DNA from 4 places in the Kitasatospora sp. NPDC051853 genome. Region 1 is predicted to be linked to each of the others. Evidence: riboswitches for the same ligand, from Rfam matches in the RefSeq annotation. Region 1 holds a riboswitch; each other region holds the start of a gene.
The links. A riboswitch is a leader RNA that binds a small molecule or an ion and turns the genes downstream of it on or off. The one in region 1 is predicted to bind cyclic di-AMP.
Positions count from the first base shown of each region.

Region 1 (4,874 bases):
AGATCCCGGCGGGTTCGCCGACGCTGGTGCTGGCCGTTCCGGCCACCGCCGGGCCGGAGGCCCGCCCCGTGGTCGAGGAACTGCTCTCGATCGTGCGCGGCGAGCAGCCGGGCATCGAGGCCACCGCCGCCTACCTCGACGGCGCCCAGGACGACTCCTCCCCCACCGTGGCCGAGCTGCTCGCCCGGGCCGCCGAGGCCGGGCTGCCCGCCCCCGTGCTGGTGCCCCTCCTCCCGGGCCCGCACGGCTTCCTGACCGGCCTTCACGAGCTGGCCGCCGAGCACGGCGCCACCGTGACCGACGTGCTCGGCCCGCACCCGCTGCTGGCCGAGGCCGTCCACGTCCGCCTCTCCGAGGCCGGGCTGGCCCGGGCCGACCGGGCCCGGCTGTTCGCCATCGCGACCGCCGCCGACGGCATCGTGCTCACCACCGCCGGTGGAGAGGACGCCGCCCAGGCCGCCGAGATCACCGGCGTGCTGCTGGCCGCCCGCCTGGCCGTCCCGGTGGTCGGCGCCGCCCTCGACGTGCCCGGCTCGGTGCTGGCCGCCGTCAACCACCTCAAGGCGACCGGGTCCCAGCGCCCGGCGCTGGCCCCGCTGGTGATCGGCCCCGAGGCCGACCCGGAGCTGCTGGCGACCGCCGCCGAGGAGGCCGGCTGCCCGAGCGCCGCTCCGCTCGGTGCCTACCCGGCCGTCGGCCAGCTGATCGCCTCGGCCTACCTGGCGGCGCTCCCGCAGCCCGTCCTCGAGGAGCAGGAGGCCGGGGCCTGACGCTCCGCCACCCGGCAACGCGACGGGGCCCCGTACGGTGCGGAACCGTACGGGGCCCTTGCGCGTCCACATCCGCGTGGACTCAGGAGACGGGCGCCGCGTCCCGCAGCGCGATCCTCGGGGTGACCACCGCGCGCGGCGGCACGGCGCTGGTGGTCGGGGTCGGCGCGCCCGAGAGGTGGATCTCCTGGGCCTCGTTCGCCCCCGCCCTGCGCAGCACCACCCGCTTCGGGGTGGGCAGCTTCGGGTCGAGCCAGAGCTCGGTGCCACTGAACTCGCAGTCCAGGATGGCGATGTCCTCCGGCGCCCCGCCGTCCACCGCGCGCAGCGCCACCCCGGCCTTGCGGTATCCGGTGAACTTGCTGCGCGTCACCTGGACGGTCTCGCCCGGGAGTTGGTGGAGCGCGGTGGAGACCGCGTAGTCCGACTGCCCGGCCGCGTCGATCAGCAGGCCGTCGAAGACGGTGCCCTTGTCCCGGCCGAGCGCGTGGATCGCCACTCCCCCGGCCGCGTTGCCGTAGAGGACGGTGCCGTTGTAGTCGAAGTCGTTCAGGTAGGCGCCGTGCTCGATGCCCCAGCCGCCGTTGTGGTAGGCCACGAACTGGCCGACGGTGTGGTGGAACTCGGCGTTCAGCCAGACGAAGATGCCGTTCTCCAGGTTGTTGTGGGCCAGGCAGCGCTCGAAGGTCCACACCCCCTCGCTGGTCTCCGGCCACTCGTAGCCGGAGGCGCCGTTGGCGCCCTGGACGCCGACCGCCACGCAGTCCCGGGCCACTCCGCCCTTGCCCGCGCCGAGGCTGAAGCCGGTCAGCCGGTAGCCGCGCGGGTTGGGGTCGAACTGGGTACGGGAGGCCACGCAGCTGTCGTAGGTGATGTCGTGCGAGGGGCCCTGCGGGGTCCGGGTGTCCAGCGGGCCGTCCCACCAGTAGGCGTCCTCCCAGGTCTGGTGGGCGATGCAGGAGCGGAAGGTGATGCCGTGGCAGTTGTGCGGCACGAAGGCGTGACTGCCGGTGTCCCGGACCACCACGCCCTCCACCACGGTGCCCCGGGTGGTGTCGCCCAGCATGTGGAAGTGCAGCCCGTACCGGCCGAGCACCGGCTCGGTGACCGGCTTGCCGGCCCACTTCTCCTTGCCCGCGGAGCGCGGGCCCATCCAGCGCAGGGCCGCGTAGCGGACGTCGGCGCGCTGGTTGCTGGTGATGTGGACGTGGGCGCGGCCCTTCTCGGTGCCCTCGACCCGGACGTTGCGGGTCAGGTTGAGCACCTCGGCGCCGACGCTCACCCCGCCGCCGGTGGTGACCTTGGGGTGGGCGTACTTGAGCGGGCCGTCCAGGCTGACGGTGGATCCGTTGACGGCGGTGACGGTGCGGTGGTCGTAGCGCTCGGAGAAGCCCTCGGCGTCGGGGGTGCCGGTCGGGGTGACGGCGAGCTCGTCGCCGACCTGCCAGCCGGCCGGGGCGGCGGCCAGCCTGATGCTGGTGTCACCGGCCTTCAGCGGGCCGGCCGCGCGGACCCAGGCGGTGCGCTTGGCGCCCGCCAGGCGGAGCCGGCCGGAGCCGGTGACCCAGAGGCCGGTGTCGCTCTCCACCAGGGCCATCCCGCCGCCCTGGAAGCGCCCCTCGTTGACCGAGGGGAAGCGGACGGCGTGCACGGTGGCGGCGTCCCGCGGGGCGAGGGTGAGCGCGCCGCGGACCTCGACGTTGCCGTGGGCGGTCAGCGAAACCGGGCGATCCGGGGCAAAAGTGAGCGAACCTGACGGTTCGACCAGGAGCGAAGCGACCGTCACGTCGCCGTCCAGCAGCACGTGGTCGGTGATCCGCACCGCCGTGCCGGGGCCGGGCGCGGCGCCGCCGCCCCAGCCGGCCGGGTCGGACCAGTTCCGCGGCCGCACCGTCTCGCCGGGCGAGGGCAGTGCGGAGGCGGACTCGGTCGGCGAGGCCGAGGGCGTGGCGGACGGGATGTCAGAGGGGCCGGGCGACGCACCGTGCGCGTGCGAAGCTTCGGTCGGTGGCGGCGGCTTCGCCGCCGAGGGGGCGTCAGGACCACTGCCCGAGCGCCGGACCACCTCCTCCACCCCGACCGCCGCCAGGGCCGTCCCGATCGCCAGGCCGATGAGGAGCTTCCGGCGACTGACCTTTGCCGATCCACTGTCCGCCGGGCCCGACTGGGGCCCTCTCGCGTGCCGCATGACCCGAAGCATAGGCAAATCCCTTTCGCCGCAAGGAATTTGAACAGAATCGATCGGAACCGACATCCGGATCGACAGCTTCCGGTTCATGAAGAGTCGGTAAAGAAACCATGATCGGCATCACAGGGGTTTGCGGTTTCAACTTAACTCTGCCTAACGTGACGCCCTGTTCGTGGCCACACGGACCCAGCCCCTCCGGAACGCCGAATCCTGCCGCCGGACGGGCCGGCAGCTCATCAGCACCACGGCAGGGGCGGGGGAACCACAGGTAAGTCGCCTGGTTTCGGTCACACATGACCGTTTTCAGGCTTGGGGTGAAGCCGCGCTCAGGCACGGCCGGGCAACTCCAGCCCGAATCCGACAGCTCACCTCGCAGGCGTGGGAGAGGAACGCGTCTTCGTGCTGTCCAGCACCACTTCCAAGCGTGCCCGCCGACTCATCGCCGCCACCGGCGTCGTGGGCATCGGCCTCACCGTCCCGACCCTCACCGCCGGCTCCGCCTCGGCCGCCCCCGTCTCCGTGTGGGACAAGGTCGCCGCCTGCGAGTCCACCAACGACTGGTCGATCAACACCGGCAACGGCTTCTACGGCGGCCTGCAGTTCACCTCCAGCACCTGGGCCGAGTTCGGCGGCAAGCAGTACGCGCCGCAGGCCAACCAGGCCACCAAGGCGCAGCAGATCGCCGTCGCCGAGAAGGTGCTCGCCGTCCAGGGCCCCGGCGCCTGGCCGGTCTGCTCCGTCAAGGCGGGCCTGACCAAGGGCGGCGCCGCCGCCCAGGTCGACACCTCCACCAAGGCCCAGGCCCCGCAGGCCGCCCCGAAGGCCGCCGAGCAGCAGGCCCCGCAGCAGCAGGCCGCGCAGCCCGCCGCCACCACCGCCAAGAGCTACACCGTGGCGGCCGGGGACTGGCTCTCCACCATCGCCCAGCAGCAGAACGTCGAGGGCGGCTGGGAGAAGCTCTACGAGCTGAACAAGGCCCAGCTCCCCGAGGGCCCGGACATGATCTACCCGGGCCAGCAGCTGGTCCTGGGCAACGTCGCGGTGGCCACCCCGGCTCCGGCCCCGGCTCCGGCTCCGGCGCCGGCCCCCAAGTCCACTGCCCCGCAGTCGGGTTCCGCCTCCAGCGGCACCAAGACGGCCAAGAAGTCCGCCACCGAGCAGACCGCGACCGTCGCCACCGGCTCCAAGGCCGCCGCGATCAACTTCGCGCTCTCCAAGGTCGGCCAGGCCTACGTCTACGGCGGCAGCAGCAACGGCGGCTGGGACTGCTCCGGCCTGACCCAGGCGGCCTTCCGCCAGGCCGGGATCTCCCTGCCCCGGGTGGCCAACGACCAGGCCGACGCCGCCACCCGGGTCTCGCTGGACAACCTCCAGCCGGGCGACCTGCTGTTCTGGTCCAACAACGGCGCCAACTCCGGCGTCTACCACGTCGCCATCTACCTGGGCGGTGGCAAGTACGTCGAGGCGGCCAACCCCCGCGCCGGCGTGAAGACCGAGACCATCGCCAACTGGGCCCCCGACTTCGCGGGCCGCGTCTGACGACGGCGTGAAGCACCGCCCCCGGAGACCTGGTCGGCTCCGGGGGCGGAGCCGTATCCTGCCGCCATGGCCAAGGTCACCGTCTCCCTGGAAGCCGACTTCGCGATCGAGCTGATGCTCCTCGCCGGCACCAAGAACCCGCAGGACGCCGTCGAGCTGATCCTCCGTGACTACCTCGCACGCTCGCGCCGCACCGAGGCGCGCACCGGCGACGCCGCCGACGAGAGCCGGCTGGTCACGCCCGACCCGGCCGTCCAGGAGGGCTGACACGGAAGCGGGGGGGGGGGGGGGGGGGGGGGGGGGGCGGGCCGCGCCGGCGGGGGGGGGGCGGGCGGGGGGGGCGGGGGGGGGGGGGGGGGGGGGGGGGCCAGCGGGGG
Region 1 is NZ_JBITBY010000006.1:480,278-485,151, reverse strand. Features, by position in the region: gene ACIA8O_RS20335 (sirohydrochlorin chelatase) at 1-770, shown strand, start outside; gene ACIA8O_RS20330 (hypothetical protein) at 853-2,958, opposite strand; cyclic di-AMP (ydaO/yuaA leader) riboswitch at 3,150-3,350, shown strand; gene ACIA8O_RS20325 (transglycosylase family protein) at 3,337-4,497, shown strand; gene ACIA8O_RS20320 (hypothetical protein) at 4,564-4,764, shown strand.

Region 2 (4,874 bases), on a different contig from region 1:
ACGGTGGCGGCGGCCGTCGGCCCGGTGAGCACCGGGACGCCCGTCCGGCCCCGGGGCGGGGAGAGCTGCACCAGACCGGCGGCGGCCAGCAGCAGCGCGGCACGGCGGGAGAGCGGCGGGGCGGAGCCGGACGCGCTCCGGCCACCGGTCGGTCTCATACCCGGACGACTCCGGTGACGGGCATCGCGTTGACGCTCTCGTAGCGCACCCGGGCGCCGGGGTAGGGCGCGTGCACCACGACACCGCCGCCGGCGTACATGCCGACGTGGTGCATGTCCCTGTAGAAGATCACCAGGTCTCCCGGGCGGGCGTCGGCCAGGCTGATCCGCCGGCCCGCGTTGGCTTGCTGCTGCGAGGTCCGCGGCAGGGTCACTCCGGCCTGCCGCCAGCTCCAGTACATCAGACCCGAGCAGTCGAAGGTGCGGGGGCCGGTCGATCCGTAGACGTAGGGCGAGCCGATCTTGCTCGCGGCGGCGGCCAGCGCGGCGGCGGCCCGGTCGGAGGCGGCCGGGAGGTTGCCGAGGTCGACCCGCTCGCCGCCGCGGGCGGCGCGGCGCTCGGCGTCCCGGGCGTCGTCGGCCTGGAGCCGGGCCCGTTCGGCCGTGCCCAGGCTGTTGAGCAGCCGCTGGGCCTTGGCCAGGCGCTGGCGGATCTCCTGCTTGCTCTCCGCCAGGGTGCGCCGCACCGACTCCAGCTCGGCCAGCTTGGCGGAGGTCTCGGCGCGGCGCTGGTCCAGGCGGCGCTGACGGTCGATCACCTGGCGCAGGGTGTCGTTCTGCCGTTCGCTCACCTGGTCCAGGGTGCGGGCCCGGTAGAGGTAGCCGGCCGGGTCGGAGTCCAGCATCAGCTGGACCGCCGGGTCGATGCCCCCGGCCCGGTACTGGGCGGCGGCCACCGAACCGAGGTCGGAGCGCAGCCGGTTGAGCTCCTCCTGGGCGGCGGCCACCTGGTCCTGGAGGGCGCCGGTCTCGGCCTGGAGGACGCGCTGCTGCTCCTGGGCGGCGTTGGCGCGCTCGGAGGCCTGCTCGGTCTCCTGGTAGATCTGGTCGACCTGGGCCTTGACGTCCTTGCGGGAGGTCGGCTCGGCCGGGGCACCGGGGGCGGCGGCCGCGCCCCCGGCCGCCGCGACGCCGAGCACCGTGGTGGCGGCGGCGGTCAGCACCAGCGCCCGGGTCAGCCGGCGGGCGGCCGGCAGGGGGGAACGAGACACGGCGGCGGCTCCTAAGGGCTGCGGCCGGGCCACCGCCGCCGCCCGGACGGGCGGGCGTCCTGACGGAGGTCCGGGGGCAGACGTTAGCGAGTCGCGGCGATCTAGTCCAAACCCCTACAGGGACGAATATTTGACCACTAATCGGACAGCTGATCCACCGTCGGGAAACGCCGCAGGCCCGGCACGGGGCCGGGCCTGCGGCGTGTAGGACGTTCGGGTGGGTCAGACCCGGACGATCGCGTTGATCGGCATCACCGTGGCGGACTCGTGCCGGACCAGGGTGCCGGTGCGCGGGGCGTGCACGATCTGGCCGCCGCCGACGTAGAGACCGACGTGGTGGCGGTCGCCGTAGTAGATGATCAGGTCGCCGGGCTTGGCGTCGGCGATGTTGGTGCCGATGTTGGTGCCGGCGCCGGCCTGCGACTGCGAGGTGCGCGGCAGCGAGATGCCGGCCTTGTTGAACGCCCAGACCATCAGGCCGGAGCAGTCGAAGGCGCTCGGGCCGGTGGCGCCCCAGCCGTAGGGCTTGCCGATCTGCGCCTCGGCGGCGGCGATCACGGTCGCGGCGTAGGAGCCGGCCGGGACGCTGCTGAGGTCGGTGCGGCTCTCCGAGCGGGAGGCCCGCGCGTCGCCGCCACCGGCGGGGGCGGAGGACTGCGGCTTGGAGGCCTTCGCGGCGGCGGCCTTGGCGGTCGCCTCGGCGGCGGCCTTCTCCTCGGCCTCGCGGATCTTCTGCTTCTCGGCCGCGTCCAGCGAGTCGAAGAGGGCCTGGGCCTTCGCCAGCTTGCCTTGGACGTCTTCCTTCTGGGCCTTCAGCTGCTGGCTGGTCTTCTCCAGATCGGCCAGCTTGCCCTCGGTCTCGGCCTTCTGACGGTCGAGCTTGTCCTGCTCGGTCTTCAGCTGCTTCAGCGCGTCGGCCTGCGAGACGCCGACCTGGTTGATGGCGCCGGCCTGGCCGAGGAAGGCGTCCGGGCTGCTGGAGAGCATCAGCTGCACGGTCGGCGATATCCCACCGCTGCGGTACTGCTCGGCGGCGATCTCACCGAGGCTCGCCTGGAGCGCGTTCACCTGCTCCTGGCCGCGCGCCACCTCGTCCTGGAGGTGGCCGACCTGGGTCTGCAGGGCCTGCTGCTTCTCGGTGTTCGCGTTGTACTGCTCGGTCGTGACCTCGGCCTGCTCGTTGAGCTGGTCGATCTGGCTCTTGACCTCGTCCTTGGAGGGCTGCGGGTCGGCGTGCGCTCCGGTCTGGCTGGAGAGGACCACGGCGGCGGCCGCGGCGGCCGTCATGATCGAGACGCGGGTACGACTGGCAGGCTTGGGACGACGATGGGACGCCACGAAGGCGGACTCCTTCTTCCTACGTCCGCCTACCGGGTGAGCTGACGGGTTCGGGCTGGAAGGTAGCCCTACGACGTCTCACCCCCGCACCGTCTCGCGACGGCCCGGCCGGCCTGACGCCGATTCACCCCGAGGAACGTGGTTCCCCGGCTCCGATCGGCAGCCACCCCTCGGGGTTCCCCTGTCGGGCAGTCAACTGTCCCTGCCCCGCTGCGTCTCGAACTCGGCGGTAACCACCGCCGCCGTCCAGGCTGGACGATCGACAGTGCGGTGGTTCGACAAGGACCCTAGTAACCCAACCGTGATCGGTTCAAATCCTTGTAAGAAAAAAGGCGGAAGAAAGTCCAAGTGCATTTGTGATTGCGACCGAGCGTGATCACGAATGCACGGTGCGCCGACATTTGGCCGCCCCGGGACGACGGAGGGCCCGCCGGAGGTGTCCCACATCACAGCGGGATTCCGGCGGGCCCGGGCGTGTCACGCGGCGTCAGTTGCCCCGTGGCGCACCAGATGTCCGTTATGCCGTGCTCGGCTGAGCGAGCGTCAGACGCGGCGGATGGTCTTGATCGGCATCACGTCGGCGCGGGCCACCTTGACCACGTCACCGGTGCGCGGCGCGTGCACCATCATGCCGTTGCCGATGTACATGCCGACGTGGTGGGCGTCGCTGTGATAGATGATCAGGTCGCCCGGCTGCGCGTTGGCGACGTCCTTGCCGACGTTGGTGCCGACGGTGGCCTGCGACTGCGAGGTGCGCGGCAGCGAGACGCCGGCCTGCGCGTAGGCCCAGACCATCAGGCCGGAGCAGTCGAAGTTGTTCGGGCCGGTGGCGCCCCAGACGTACGCGCGGCCCTGCTTGCTGAGCGCGGCGTTCATCGCCACGCCCGCGTAGCCGGCGGCCTGCGGCAGGGTGCTCGGGTCCACCCGGGTGGCGCCGCGGGAGGAGCGGTCGCCGGTGGTGATGGCGGCGCGGTCGGCGGCGCTCAGCTGGTTGAGGAGGTCCTTGGCCTCCTGCAGCTTGCGCTGGACCTCGACCTTGGAGTCGTTCAGCGCCTTGGTGTTGCGGTCCAGCTCGGCCAGCACCGAGGCGGCCTCGGCCTTCTGCTGGTCCAGCCGACGCTGCTGCTCCTGGAGCGAGCGCAGGGTCTGCGCCTGGGTCTGGTTGACCTGGTCGGCGCTGGACGCCTTGCTCAGGTAGCCGTCCGGGTCGGAGGCGAGCATCAGCGCCACCGACGGGTCGACGCCGCCGTTGCGGTACTCCTCCGCCGCCACGGCGGCCAGGCCGGTCTGCAGCTGGGTCATCTGCTCCTGGCCGCGGGCCACCTGGTCCTGCAGCTGGTCGGCCTGCTTGTGCAGCTGGTCGGCCCGCTCCTTGGCGCCGTTGTAGCGCTCGGCGGCCTGCTCGCCCTCTTCGTAGAGCTTGTCGACCTGCGCCTTGACCTCGTCCTTGGTCGGCTTCGCGGGGGCCGCGTAGGCACCGGCCTGCGCGGAGAGCGCGACCGCGGTCGCAGCGGCGGCGGTGAGCACGGAGACCCGTGCGCGGCTCGGCTGCTTGGGACGGCGGTGGGAAGCCAAGGTGACGAACTCCTTCAGCACTCCTGGACGCTCACCCGTTCGGGCGGTAGTCCAGAAAATAGGTTTGACGCCTGACCCTAGTGAGTCAGGGCTCGTCGCGCCACTCCCCTACCGGGACGAACTTCCCTACGCACGGCGGCTTTCACGGTACGGACACAAACGCGCCACTCTCCCCTGACCTGGGGTCAGAAGAGTTCACGGCCTGGACAGCCGCCGGAGCAGCAGCATCGAGGAGACCGGGCGCGCCCCCGCCTTCTTCACGCCGTCCGCCACTTCCTTGTCGGTGGAGACCACCACCACCGCACGCCCCTGCGGCTCCGCCCGCACCAGACGGCGGATCAGCTCGTCCGCCGTCTCGCCGGTCCGGCTGAACCGCACCCGCACCCCGCGCGGCGGGGCCATGATGACCGGTGCGTCCAAGTCCTGGCCGTCGAAGACGCAGGTCACCTCGGCCTGGCTGCGCTGGGCCAGCATCGCCAGCCCGCCCAGCAGCCGCATCCGCTGCTGCTCCAGCGGCAGCGTCGGGTACCCGGTCTTCGTCACGTTGTAGCCGTCCACCACCAGGTGGACCTGAGGGATCGCCAGCAGCTGGTCCAGCAGCGCCGGATCGTCCTCGGCCAGCGCCCGCCGGGCCACGTCGTGCGGCGAGGCCGAGCCCGGCACCACCGCGTCCACCAGGTCGGCCGGGTGCAGGCCGGTCACCGGCAGCGCCAGTTCGCGCTGGAGCCCCTGCGCCGACTGCAGCACCGTG
Region 2 is NZ_JBITBY010000002.1:279,375-284,248, forward strand. Features, by position in the region: gene ACIA8O_RS06050 (hypothetical protein) at 1-158, opposite strand, end outside; gene ACIA8O_RS06055 (NlpC/P60 family protein) at 155-1,210, opposite strand; gene ACIA8O_RS06060 (NlpC/P60 family protein) at 1,433-2,497, opposite strand; cyclic di-AMP (ydaO/yuaA leader) riboswitch at 2,559-2,720, opposite strand; gene ACIA8O_RS06065 (NlpC/P60 family protein) at 3,092-4,123, opposite strand; gene ACIA8O_RS06070 (NYN domain-containing protein) at 4,319-4,874, opposite strand, start outside.
Region 2: linked by a shared signal. The riboswitch ahead of ACIA8O_RS06060 (NlpC/P60 family protein) and the one ahead of ACIA8O_RS20325 (transglycosylase family protein) in region 1 are both predicted to bind cyclic di-AMP.

Region 3 (4,874 bases), on a different contig from region 1:
GGGCACGGCCGCGGGGTTGCAGAACTTCTGGTTCAGCTCGAAGTCCATGTTCGTCGTGCCCTGGGGGTTGTTCACCCGGGTCCAGAACAGTTCGAGGAACTTGCCGTTGGGGGTGGTCTCCTTGAAGACGCCGAACTGCTTCAGGTCACTCTTGTTCGGCGGGATGGAACCGTCCACGATCGTGGGGTTCGGGTTGTCCTCGGCGGTGCCCTTGCCGAACGAGTCGTCGCCCGCACCGGTCGCCAGGTCCGCCTTCGCCAGGACTCCGTTCCGCAGCTCCCACCCCGTGTTGGCCGCGTTGCGCTGGAGCCAGTCGACGCAGTCCTGGTCGTCGACCTTCAGGTTGCCGTTGGCGTCGATCTCGAAGTTGCTCTGGGACAGGACGTTCGACGTCGTACACGCGGGATTGCTCGCGGCGGTCGCCGTCGTGTCGATCCTCGCCGGGATGGCTATCGCGGCGGTGAAGACGGCGGCGAGCACCGCTGTTCCGACTGGATGTCTGCTCCTCATGTCACTACACGTCTTTTCGACGAGGGCTCACCGCGCGCGGGGCCTCCTCGCCTCCGATCGGTCACGGAGAGTGGTACCGGGCAACGAACTGCCCGTACCCCTGACAGAGCGTCCGACATCAGGGCCGGAGGGCTGAAAACCCATCCCTACCGGCCGGTTCGGCATCGACCCCGTGCGCTTCTCCCGATCCAATGGTCAGACCACCCTAGCTCAATTGTGACAATCTGTCACCAATCTCCGCCGTGCCCCTTCATGCCCGTGGCCCGCTCCCCGGCGACGGGGAGCGGGCCACGGGTGGTCGGGATCAGCCCTGGAGCGCCGTGTTGAGCGTCTGCCAGAGCGGCTTGGTGCTGTAGGGGATCATGTCCTCGGCGTAGTACCACCAGAAGTGGCCGCCGACGTAGTACGGCAGGTCGATCTTCAGGCCGTAGTAGTACGTCAGCATCGACTGGGCCGCCGCCTGGGTGCCGCTGGTCGCGGCGTCGGGCAGGCCGATCTCACCGAAGGCGAGCTTGGCGTTCGGGTAGAGGGCGTGCAGCTGCTGGAAGTACGAGGTCCACGTGGCCGCACTGGGGCGGATGTTGTTGCACTGGCCCTCGTAGTAGCTGAGCGTCACGTAGTCCAGGCCGTTGCGCATGTCCTCCGGCACGTACTGCTTGGTGAAGGTCAGCGGGTCGAGCTCGGAGGGGCCGTTGCCGCAGCCGATGTCGTAGTAGAGGGTCAGCGCGCTGCGCTTGCCGGCCGCCTCGACCTGCCGGTAGGCATCGGTGATCTTCGTCGAGACGTCGGCGTAGCTGCCCAGCCAGTTGCCGTTGACCTCGTTGCCGATCTCCCAGAGGTCGACCTTGTCGCCGAAGGCCTTCAGGTACTGGGCGACGCGGTCGTGGTAGGCCTGGGCCGAGAAGTTCTTGACGTACTCCGAGTCCAGGATCTCGCCCATCAGGTAACTGACCGGCTGGAGTTGGTCGACCGCCTCGGTGTAGGAGCTCGGGCCCTCGGTCTCGTCGAAGACGATCCGGGTGGTCGGGGTCCGGGCGAGGTGGCGCGAGGCGTCGACGATGGCGGAGAGCTTGGAGACGTCGTCGACGGTGACCCCGTAGAGGGGGTCCGGCAGCGCGCGCATGCCGGCGGGCACGGTGGGCGTCGGGGACGGCGTGGGACTCGGGCTCGGCGTGGGCGTCGGCGTGGGCGTCGGGGACGGCGTGACCGTGGGGGACGGCGTGGGCGTCGGCGTCGGGCTCGGCGTGGGAGTCGGGCTCGGCGTCGGCGTGGGCGTGGGCGTCGGGGACGGCGTGGGAGTCGGCGTAGGCGTCGGAGCCTGGCCGACGGTCAGCGTGTGCCCGGGGAGGTTGTGCCAGCGGCCGTCCGGACCACGCCAGCGGCCGAACTCCGTGTAGGTACCGGCCGGGAGGTCCAGCGCGCCGGTGGTGACGGTGGTCCCGCCCGGGCAGATCCGGACGTTGCGGGCCGCGCCCGGGAAGTCCAGTCGGCGGCCGGCCGCGTCGCGGACGGCGACCCCGAGGCTGTCCGCGGTGAAGCAGCGCGAGGAGTGCACGGCGAGCGAGGCCGTGACCGAGGGGCCCGCGACCGCCGGGGCCGGGGTGATCCGGTCCTCGACCACGGTCGGGCCGCTGGCGGACGCCTGGGTGCTGACCAGGAGCGGGATGGCGAGCAGGCCGGCTGCGGCCACCGCGCCGACCCTGACAGGTGTGGCGGAAAAGCGCATGGACAGGTCCTCTGCGACGCCTGCGAGGTGAGCTGTCGGGTTCGGGCCGGAGGTACGGCCCGGCCGGCTGTGGGCGCGGCTTCACCCCGAGCCCGCGGCCACCGCGGAACGCACGTGCGCGGGCGGAGGCAGCAGGCGGCTGACCTGGTTCCCCCGCTCCCGTCCGTGTCCGTGCTCGAGTGACCGCCGGCGGGTGGACGGGATTCGGCGCCCCACCGGAGGGGCCCGCGCGGAGCGGGCGACTCGGAGCAGGCTAAGCAGCTGACCCGGTACCGACAAGTCAGCTCGGGGCGCTGTAGCGCAACTCACAGGGGCGGGTCCGGCGGGTCCGGGGTTCAGGCCGTCCAGTGCCGGGAGCGCAGGCCGGCCGGGGTGGCGCGGAAGCCGCAGGCGCCCTCGTAGAAGTCGACGTGTTCGGGGTCGTAGTCCACGTGCACCCAGTCGCAGCCGGCCCGGAAGGCCTCCTCGGTGACCTCGTCCACCAGGCGCTTGCCGATGCCCAGGCGTTGGTACGCGGGGTGGACGGCGGTGTCCAGCACGAAGGCGTGCTTGCCGCCGTCCCACACCGCGTGCACGAAGCCGACCAGCCGGTCGGAGTCGAAGGCGCCGATCCAGGTGAGGCTGTGCCGCTCCAGGCGGCTGGCCCACGGGGTGACGGTGGTCTCCCCGTCCGGGAGGTCCGTGGCGTCCGGGCTGAAAGCCCGTTCGTGCAGTGCGGACAGCTCCTTGTCGTCGACCCCGAACCGGACCTTCAACTCGACCTCGGTCACGCCGATTTCACCTTTTCTGCTCCGAACGTGCTTCCAGCAACCGGGCGATCCCCGCAGCGAGGGCCTCCGGTGTGTCCGCGAGCAGCGTACCGATTCCCAAGCGCCCGGCCGCGCCGGTGACTTCGGGGTTGTCGTCGATCAGGACGGCCCGCTCCAGTGTCCGGCCGCAGCGCTCGGCGACCGCGGCGAAGAACTCCGCCGTGGGCTTGACCCGCCCGACCCGCCAGGAGGAGGCGACCACGTCGAACCTGCCCAGGTGGCCGTGGGCGCGGTCCTTGACGGCGTCCCAGTGCTCGGCCTCGTTGTTGGCCAGTACCAGCAGCAGGTCGGGCCGGTGGCGGCGGAGTTCGGCGATGGCGGCGAAGGCACCCGGACGGGGGACCACGCAGTCCCGGTAGAGGGCGTCCAGCCACTGCGGGTCCACCCGCAGGCCGGTCGGCGCCCCGGCCGCGACCAGCGCCTCGGTCAACACGTCGTGGACGTGGGCCCGGCCGACCTCGTAGGCGGCGTCCCGGGCGTCCAGCTCGGCCAGGAGCCGTGCGGGGTCCGCGTGGTGACGCTCCGCCAGCCGCTCCAGGAAGTCGGTCTCCTCGGTGACGTTGTTGAAGATGACGCCCCCGGCGTCCATCAGGATCGTGTCGGCCACACCCGCTCCACGTTCTCGCGCATCCACTCCAGGTTGGCGGCCAGCCCGGCCGCGAGGTCGTACTTGGCGGCCCAGCCGGTGGTGCGGGTCAGCTTGGCCGGGTCGGCCTGGAGCTTCATCACCTCGCCGGGGCGGGGCGGACCGTACCGGACCTCGCTGCGGGAGCCCGTGAGTTCGACCACCAGGCGGGCGGTTTCGGTCACGCTGTGGTCCACCCCGGTGCCGATGTTGTAGGCCTCGCCGGTGCCGGGGAGCCGGCCGAGGGCGAGGAAGGCCTCGACGGTGTCGGCCACGTAGGTGAGGTCGCGGGTCTGCGCGCCGGTGCCGTTGATGGTGATCGGCTCGCCGCGCAGGGCCTTGGCGAGGAAGAGCGGGACCGCGTCGTAGACGTGCCGGGGGCCGTAGCAGTTGAACGGCCGGACGATGGTCAGCGGCGTGCCGTAGGTGTGGTGGTAGGACCAGGCGAGCCGGTCGCAGGCCACCTTGGAGGCGGCGTACGGGGTGGCCGGCATCAGCGGGTGCTGTTCGGTGATGGCGTCGGGCTGGGTGCCGTAGACCTCGCTGGAGCTGGTCACCAGCAGGTGCTCGGGGCCGCTCAGCCGGGCGGCCTCCAGCACGTTGAGGGTGGAGCCGAGGTTGGTCTGCACCACGCTGGCGGGCTGCTCCAGCGAGGCGGGGACGTAGGCGTCGGCGGCCAGGTGGAACCAGGTGGCGGCCTCCAGTCCGCTGAGCACCGTGACGGCCGAGGGGCCGGCCAGGTCCAGGTGGACCAGGCGGTGCAGGGCCGCGACGGCGGGGGCGGGGAGGTTGCGCAGGCGGTTGGTGACCTGGGTGCCGGAGACCCGGCGGACCACGGCGGTGACCTGGGCGCCGAGGCCGACCAGGGCCTCGGTGAGGTGCGAGCCGACGAAGCCGTCGGCCCCGGTGACCAGGACCGGGCGGTCGGCCCAGTACCGCTCGGGCGGTTCGGTGGACGACATCAGGTGGGGTGCCTCACTCGCTCGCAGGGATGCGGGACAGCGCCGTGCGGGCCGCCTCCGCCAGGAAGCCGATCTCCTCGGACGTACTGGTCAGCGGCGGGGCGATGATGACCCCTTCGCCGCTGCCGTCCGGGTTGAAGCCGTTGAACGGGTAGAGCAGCAGCCCGGCCTCACGGCCGTGGGCCAGTGCGGCCCGTTGGCCGCCGGGCACCAGCTCCACCGCGTGGAAGTACCCCACCCCC
Region 3 is NZ_JBITBY010000001.1:315,336-320,209, reverse strand. Features, by position in the region: gene ACIA8O_RS01500 (hypothetical protein) at 1-480, opposite strand, end outside; gene ACIA8O_RS01495 (hypothetical protein) at 815-2,200, opposite strand; cyclic di-AMP (ydaO/yuaA leader) riboswitch at 2,239-2,371, opposite strand; gene ACIA8O_RS01490 (GNAT family N-acetyltransferase) at 2,572-3,006, opposite strand; gene ACIA8O_RS01485 (HAD family hydrolase) at 3,014-3,652, opposite strand; gene ACIA8O_RS01480 (dTDP-glucose 4,6-dehydratase) at 3,634-4,632, opposite strand; gene ACIA8O_RS01475 (aspartate aminotransferase family protein) at 4,646-4,874, opposite strand, start outside.
Region 3: linked by a shared signal. The riboswitch ahead of ACIA8O_RS01495 (hypothetical protein) and the one ahead of ACIA8O_RS20325 (transglycosylase family protein) in region 1 are both predicted to bind cyclic di-AMP.

Region 4 (4,874 bases), on a different contig from region 1:
CGAGCGGGCCGGGGAGGCGCCCGAGATCGAGCTGCTGCCCGGCTCCTACGACCTGCCCGGCGCCCGGCTGCTGGACCTGGTCTCGGTGATGGACCGGCTCCGGTCCCCGGGCGGCTGCCCCTGGGACGCCGAGCAGACCCACGCCTCGCTGGTGAAGTACCTGGTCGAGGAGGCCTTCGAGCTGGTCGAGGCGATCGAGGACGGGGACCGCGTCACCCTGCGCGAGGAGCTCGGCGACGTGCTGCTCCAGGTCCTGTTCCACTCCCGGATCGCCGAGGAGCACCCGGAGGACCCGTTCACGGTCGACGACGTGGCCGGGGACATCGTCGAGAAGCTGATGTACCGTCACCCGCACGTCTTCGGGGACGTGGAGGCGGCCGGCGCGGCCGAGGTGGAGGCCAACTGGGAGCAGCTCAAGGCCGCCGAGAAGCAGCGCGACTCGATCCTGGACGGCGTCCCGGCCGGGCTGCCCGCGCTGGCGTACGCGGCCAAGCTGGTCTCCCGGGTCCGCCGGGCCGGCTTCACCGCCGTCCCGGACGCCCCGTACGAACTCCCCGCCGAGCTCGACCAGGAGAGCCTGGGCAGGCTGCTGCTGGCCCTCGCCCAGCGGGCGTACGACCAGGACCTGGACATCGACCAGGCGCTGCGCGCCACCACCCGCGCCTACCGGGACGAGGTCCGGGCGGCGGAGTGAGGGACGCCTCCCCCGGCAGGGACCGGCTCAGGCGGCGACGGCGGGGGCGAGGACCTCGCCGATCGCCTCGCCGACCTGGGCCATCAGCTCGGCCAGCGGGCCGAGGGTGGCGGGGAGTTCGGCGATCGGGAGGATCCGCTCGGCGTCCGGGCCGCAGACGCAGAACAGGTCGATCGGGCCCAGGTGCTTGACCGCGGTGGCGACCAGGGCGGCCACGTCGGAGGGCTGCCGGACGTCGGCGCCCACCCCGACCACCGGGCAGCCCGGCCGGTCCAGCTCGGTGGCCAGGTCCTCGGCCACGCCGGGCCGCTGGTCGGCGATCAGCAGGCCGGCCGCGCCGGCCGCGGCGAACCGCCGGGCCAGCCCGGCACCCGAACCGCCGTCCAGTACCGCGATGACCACCACTGCCCCGGTTACTCGCATGGGACTGCTCCTCCTTGAGCCGCGCCCGGCGGGACGCGCCGCACCGGCGTCCCTCCAAGTCCGTATCGGAGGATCGTAAGCACGGGCCGTTCCTCCGCAAGAGCAATTACCCCCCAGGTGACCAGGCTCACTCCTCCTCGGGCGGGTTACCGTTCACACCATGCCGGACAGCCCCGCCCCGACCCAGCCCGCCCTCTTCACCTGGGAGTTCGCCGCCGACCCGTACCCCGCGTACGCCTGGCTGCGCGAGCACGCCCCGGTGCACCGCACCACCCTGCCCAGCGGGGTGGACGCCTGGCTGGTCACCCGGTACGCGGACGCCCGGCAGGCGCTGGCCGACGCCCGGCTCTCCAAGAACCCGGCGCACCACAGCGAGCAGGCGCACCGCACCGGCCGGGTCGGCATCCCCGGGGAGCGGCAGGCCGACCTGATGACCCATCTGCTGAACATCGACCCGCCGGACCACACCCGGCTGCGCCGGCTGGTCTCCAAGGCCTTCACCCCGCGCCGGGTCGCCGAGTTCCAGCCCCGGGTGCAGGAGCTGACCGACCGCCTGATCGACGGCTTCGCGGCCCGCGGCGAGGCCGACCTGATCCACGAGTTCGCCTTCCCGCTCCCCATCTACGCGATCTGCGACCTGCTCGGCGTGCCGGCCGAGGACCAGGACGACCTGCGGGACTGGGCCGGCGCGATGATCCGTCACCACGGCGGCCAGCGCGGCGGGGTCGGGCGGGCGGTGAAGAAGATCCGCGCCTACCTGTTGGAGCTGATCCACCGCAAGCGGGCCGATCTCGGCGACGACCTGATCTCCGGGCTGATCCGGGCCAGTGACCACGGCGAGCACCTGACGGAGAACGAGGCGGCCGCGATGGCCTTCATCCTCCTGTTCGCCGGCTTCGAGACGACCATCAACCTGATCGGCAACGGCACCTACGCGCTGCTGCGCAATCCGGAGCAGCGGAAGCTGCTCCAGGACTCGCTGCGCCGGGGCGAGAGCGCCCTGCTGGAGACGGCGGTGGAGGAACTCCTGCGCTACGACGGGCCGGTGGAGCTGGCCACCTGGCGCTTCGCCACCAGCCCGCTGACCATCGGCGGAGTGGACATCCCGGTCGGTGACCCGGTGCTGGTGGTGCTGGCCGCGGCCGACCGCGACCCGGCCCGGTTCGCCGCGGAGAACACCCTCGACCTGGCCCGGCAGGACAACCCCCACCTGGGCTTCGGCCACGGCATCCACTACTGCATCGGCGCCCCGCTGGCCCGGTTGGAGGGGCAGCTCGCGCTCGCCACCCTGCTGACCCGGCTGCCCGACCTGGAACTGGCCGCCGACCCCGCCGCCCTGCGCTGGCGCGGTGGCCTGATCATGCGCGGTCTGCGGGAGTTGCCGGTGGCCTTCACGCCCGAGTCGCCAACTGCCCTGAGCTGAGCGGACGTCAGTGATCGGCGTGTCGGCGTAATCTGATCGTTCGTGATCTGAATGCGTATCAATCAAGCCACTTGGACACGGTTTGTGGACGACCCACAGCACTGTGTGATTCCGGTGTGATGTGTTCGACATAAGCTTGTGATCCATCCGCTGATCTGCTTACCCTCCCTGGAGTCCGCAGCTGCGGACCCCGCGCGCGGAACGCCGAATCCTGCCCGCCGCGCCGCCGGGACACCGACCAGACCCTTGGGCAGGGGCGGGGGACCCACACGTACGTCGCCGTCCCCCACGGCTTGGGGTGAAGCCGCCTCACGGCGGCCGGGCCACCTCCCGGTCCGAACCCGACAGCTCACCTCGCAGGCGTGCGGAGAGGGATTTCTTCATGCTGTTCACTGGTTCGGGCCGTCATCGTCGTCGTACCCAGGCCGAGAAGGCCATCGCCGTCGCGGGTGTCGCCGGCGTCGGCATCGCCCTGCCGCTGATGGCCGCCACCGGCGCCCAGGCCGCCCCGGTCTCCACCTGGGACAAGGTCGCCCAGTGCGAGAGCGGCGGCAACTGGTCGATCAACACCGGCAACGGCTTCTACGGCGGCCTGCAGTTCACCTCCAGCACCTGGGCCGGCTTCGGCGGCAAGGCGTATGCCCCGCAGGCCAACCAGGCCACCAAGGGCCAGCAGATCGCCATCGCCGAGAAGGTGCTCGCCTCCCAGGGCCCCGGCGCCTGGCCGGTCTGCTCCGTCAAGGCGGGTCTGACCAAGGGCGGCGCGGCCGCCCAGGTCGACACCAACTCCGAGGCCAAGGCCTCGCGTTCGGAGACCCGCACGACCGCGCCGAAGGCCGAGACCCCGAAGGCCGCCACGCCCAAGGCCGCTCCGAAGACGGAGACCCCGAAGGCCGCGCCCAAGGCCGTCGAGACCACCAAGCCGGCGCCCAAGGTCGAGACCCCGAAGGCCGCCGCGCCGACGGTGAGCACCCCGAAGCACGCCGCGCCGAAGACCCAGGCCACCGGCAACTACACCGTCAAGTCCGGTGACACCCTGTCCGGCATCGCCGCCGCCAAGGGTCTGGACTGGCACCAGGTCTACCAGGGCAACAAGTCGGTCGTGGGCGGCAACCCCGACCTGATCTACCCCGGCCAGGTCCTGCAGCTGGGCTGATCCGACGCCTCGTCACCACGGAGGGCCCGCACCACGATCCGGTGCGGGCCCTCCGTGTCCGTCCAGGTGGGCTACCGGCCGGTAGGAAGGCCACGAGGTGAGACGGGACCAAGGTCAGCGTGGTCCCGGGCCCCGGTGCGGTTAGGCTCTGGACGTAACGACCACACATCCCGCTTCCGCAAGGAGATGCCTCGTGCCGTCCATCGATGTCGTCGTAGCCCGCGAGATCCTCGACTCCCGTGGCAACCCCACGGTCGAGGTCGAGGTCGGCCTGGACGACGGCAGCACCGGCCGTGCCGCCGTCCCGTCGGGTGCCTCCACCGGCGCCTTCGAGGCGCTTGAGCTCCGCGACGGTGACAAGAACCGCTACTTCGGCAAGGGCGTCGAGAAGGCCGTCCTGGCCGTCATCGAGCAGATCGGCCCGGAGCTCGTCGGCTACGACGCCACCGAGCAGCGCCTCATCGACCAGGCCATGCTCGACCTGGACGCCACCCCGGACAAGTCCTCGCTCGGCGCCAACGCCATCCTGGGCGTCTCGCTCGCCGTGGCGCACGCCGCCTCCGAGGCCAGCGACCTGCCGCTGTTCCGCTACCTGGGCGGCCCGAACGCGCACGTCCTGCCCGTCCCGATGATGAACATCCTGAACGGTGGGTCGCACGCCGACTCCAACGTCGACATCCAGGAGTTCATGATCGCCCCGATCGGCGCGGAGTCCTTCTCCGAGGCCGTCCGCTGGGGCGTCGAGGTCTACCACACCCTCAAGGGCGTCCTGAAGGAGCGCGGCCTCTCCACCGGCCTGGGCGACGAGGGCGGCTTCGCGCCGAACCTGGACTCCAACCGCGAGGCCCTGGACCTCATCACCGAGGCCATCAAGAAGGCCGGCTACACCCCGGGCAAGGACGTCGCGCTGGCGCTCGACGTGGCCGCCTCCGAGTTCTACAAGGACGGCGCCTACCAGTTCGAGGGCAAGGCGATCACCTCCGCCGAGCTCATCGACTACTACGCCGAGCTGGTCGCCGCGTACCCGCTGGTCTCCATCGAGGACCCGCTGGACGAGTCCGACTGGGACGGCTGGAAGGCCATGACCGACAAGCTGGGCGACAAGGTCCAGCTGGTCGGTGACGACCTGTTCGTCACCAACCCGGCCCGTCTGGCCCGCGGCATCGAGACCGGCACCG
Region 4 is NZ_JBITBY010000008.1:364,103-368,976, forward strand. Features, by position in the region: gene ACIA8O_RS24305 (MazG family protein) at 1-694, shown strand, start outside; gene ACIA8O_RS24310 (SDR family NAD(P)-dependent oxidoreductase) at 722-1,117, opposite strand; gene ACIA8O_RS24315 (cytochrome P450) at 1,278-2,540, shown strand; cyclic di-AMP (ydaO/yuaA leader) riboswitch at 2,767-2,917, shown strand; gene ACIA8O_RS24320 (transglycosylase family protein) at 2,923-3,696, shown strand; gene eno (phosphopyruvate hydratase) at 3,890-4,874, shown strand, end outside.
Region 4: linked by a shared signal. The riboswitch ahead of ACIA8O_RS24320 (transglycosylase family protein) and the one ahead of ACIA8O_RS20325 (transglycosylase family protein) in region 1 are both predicted to bind cyclic di-AMP.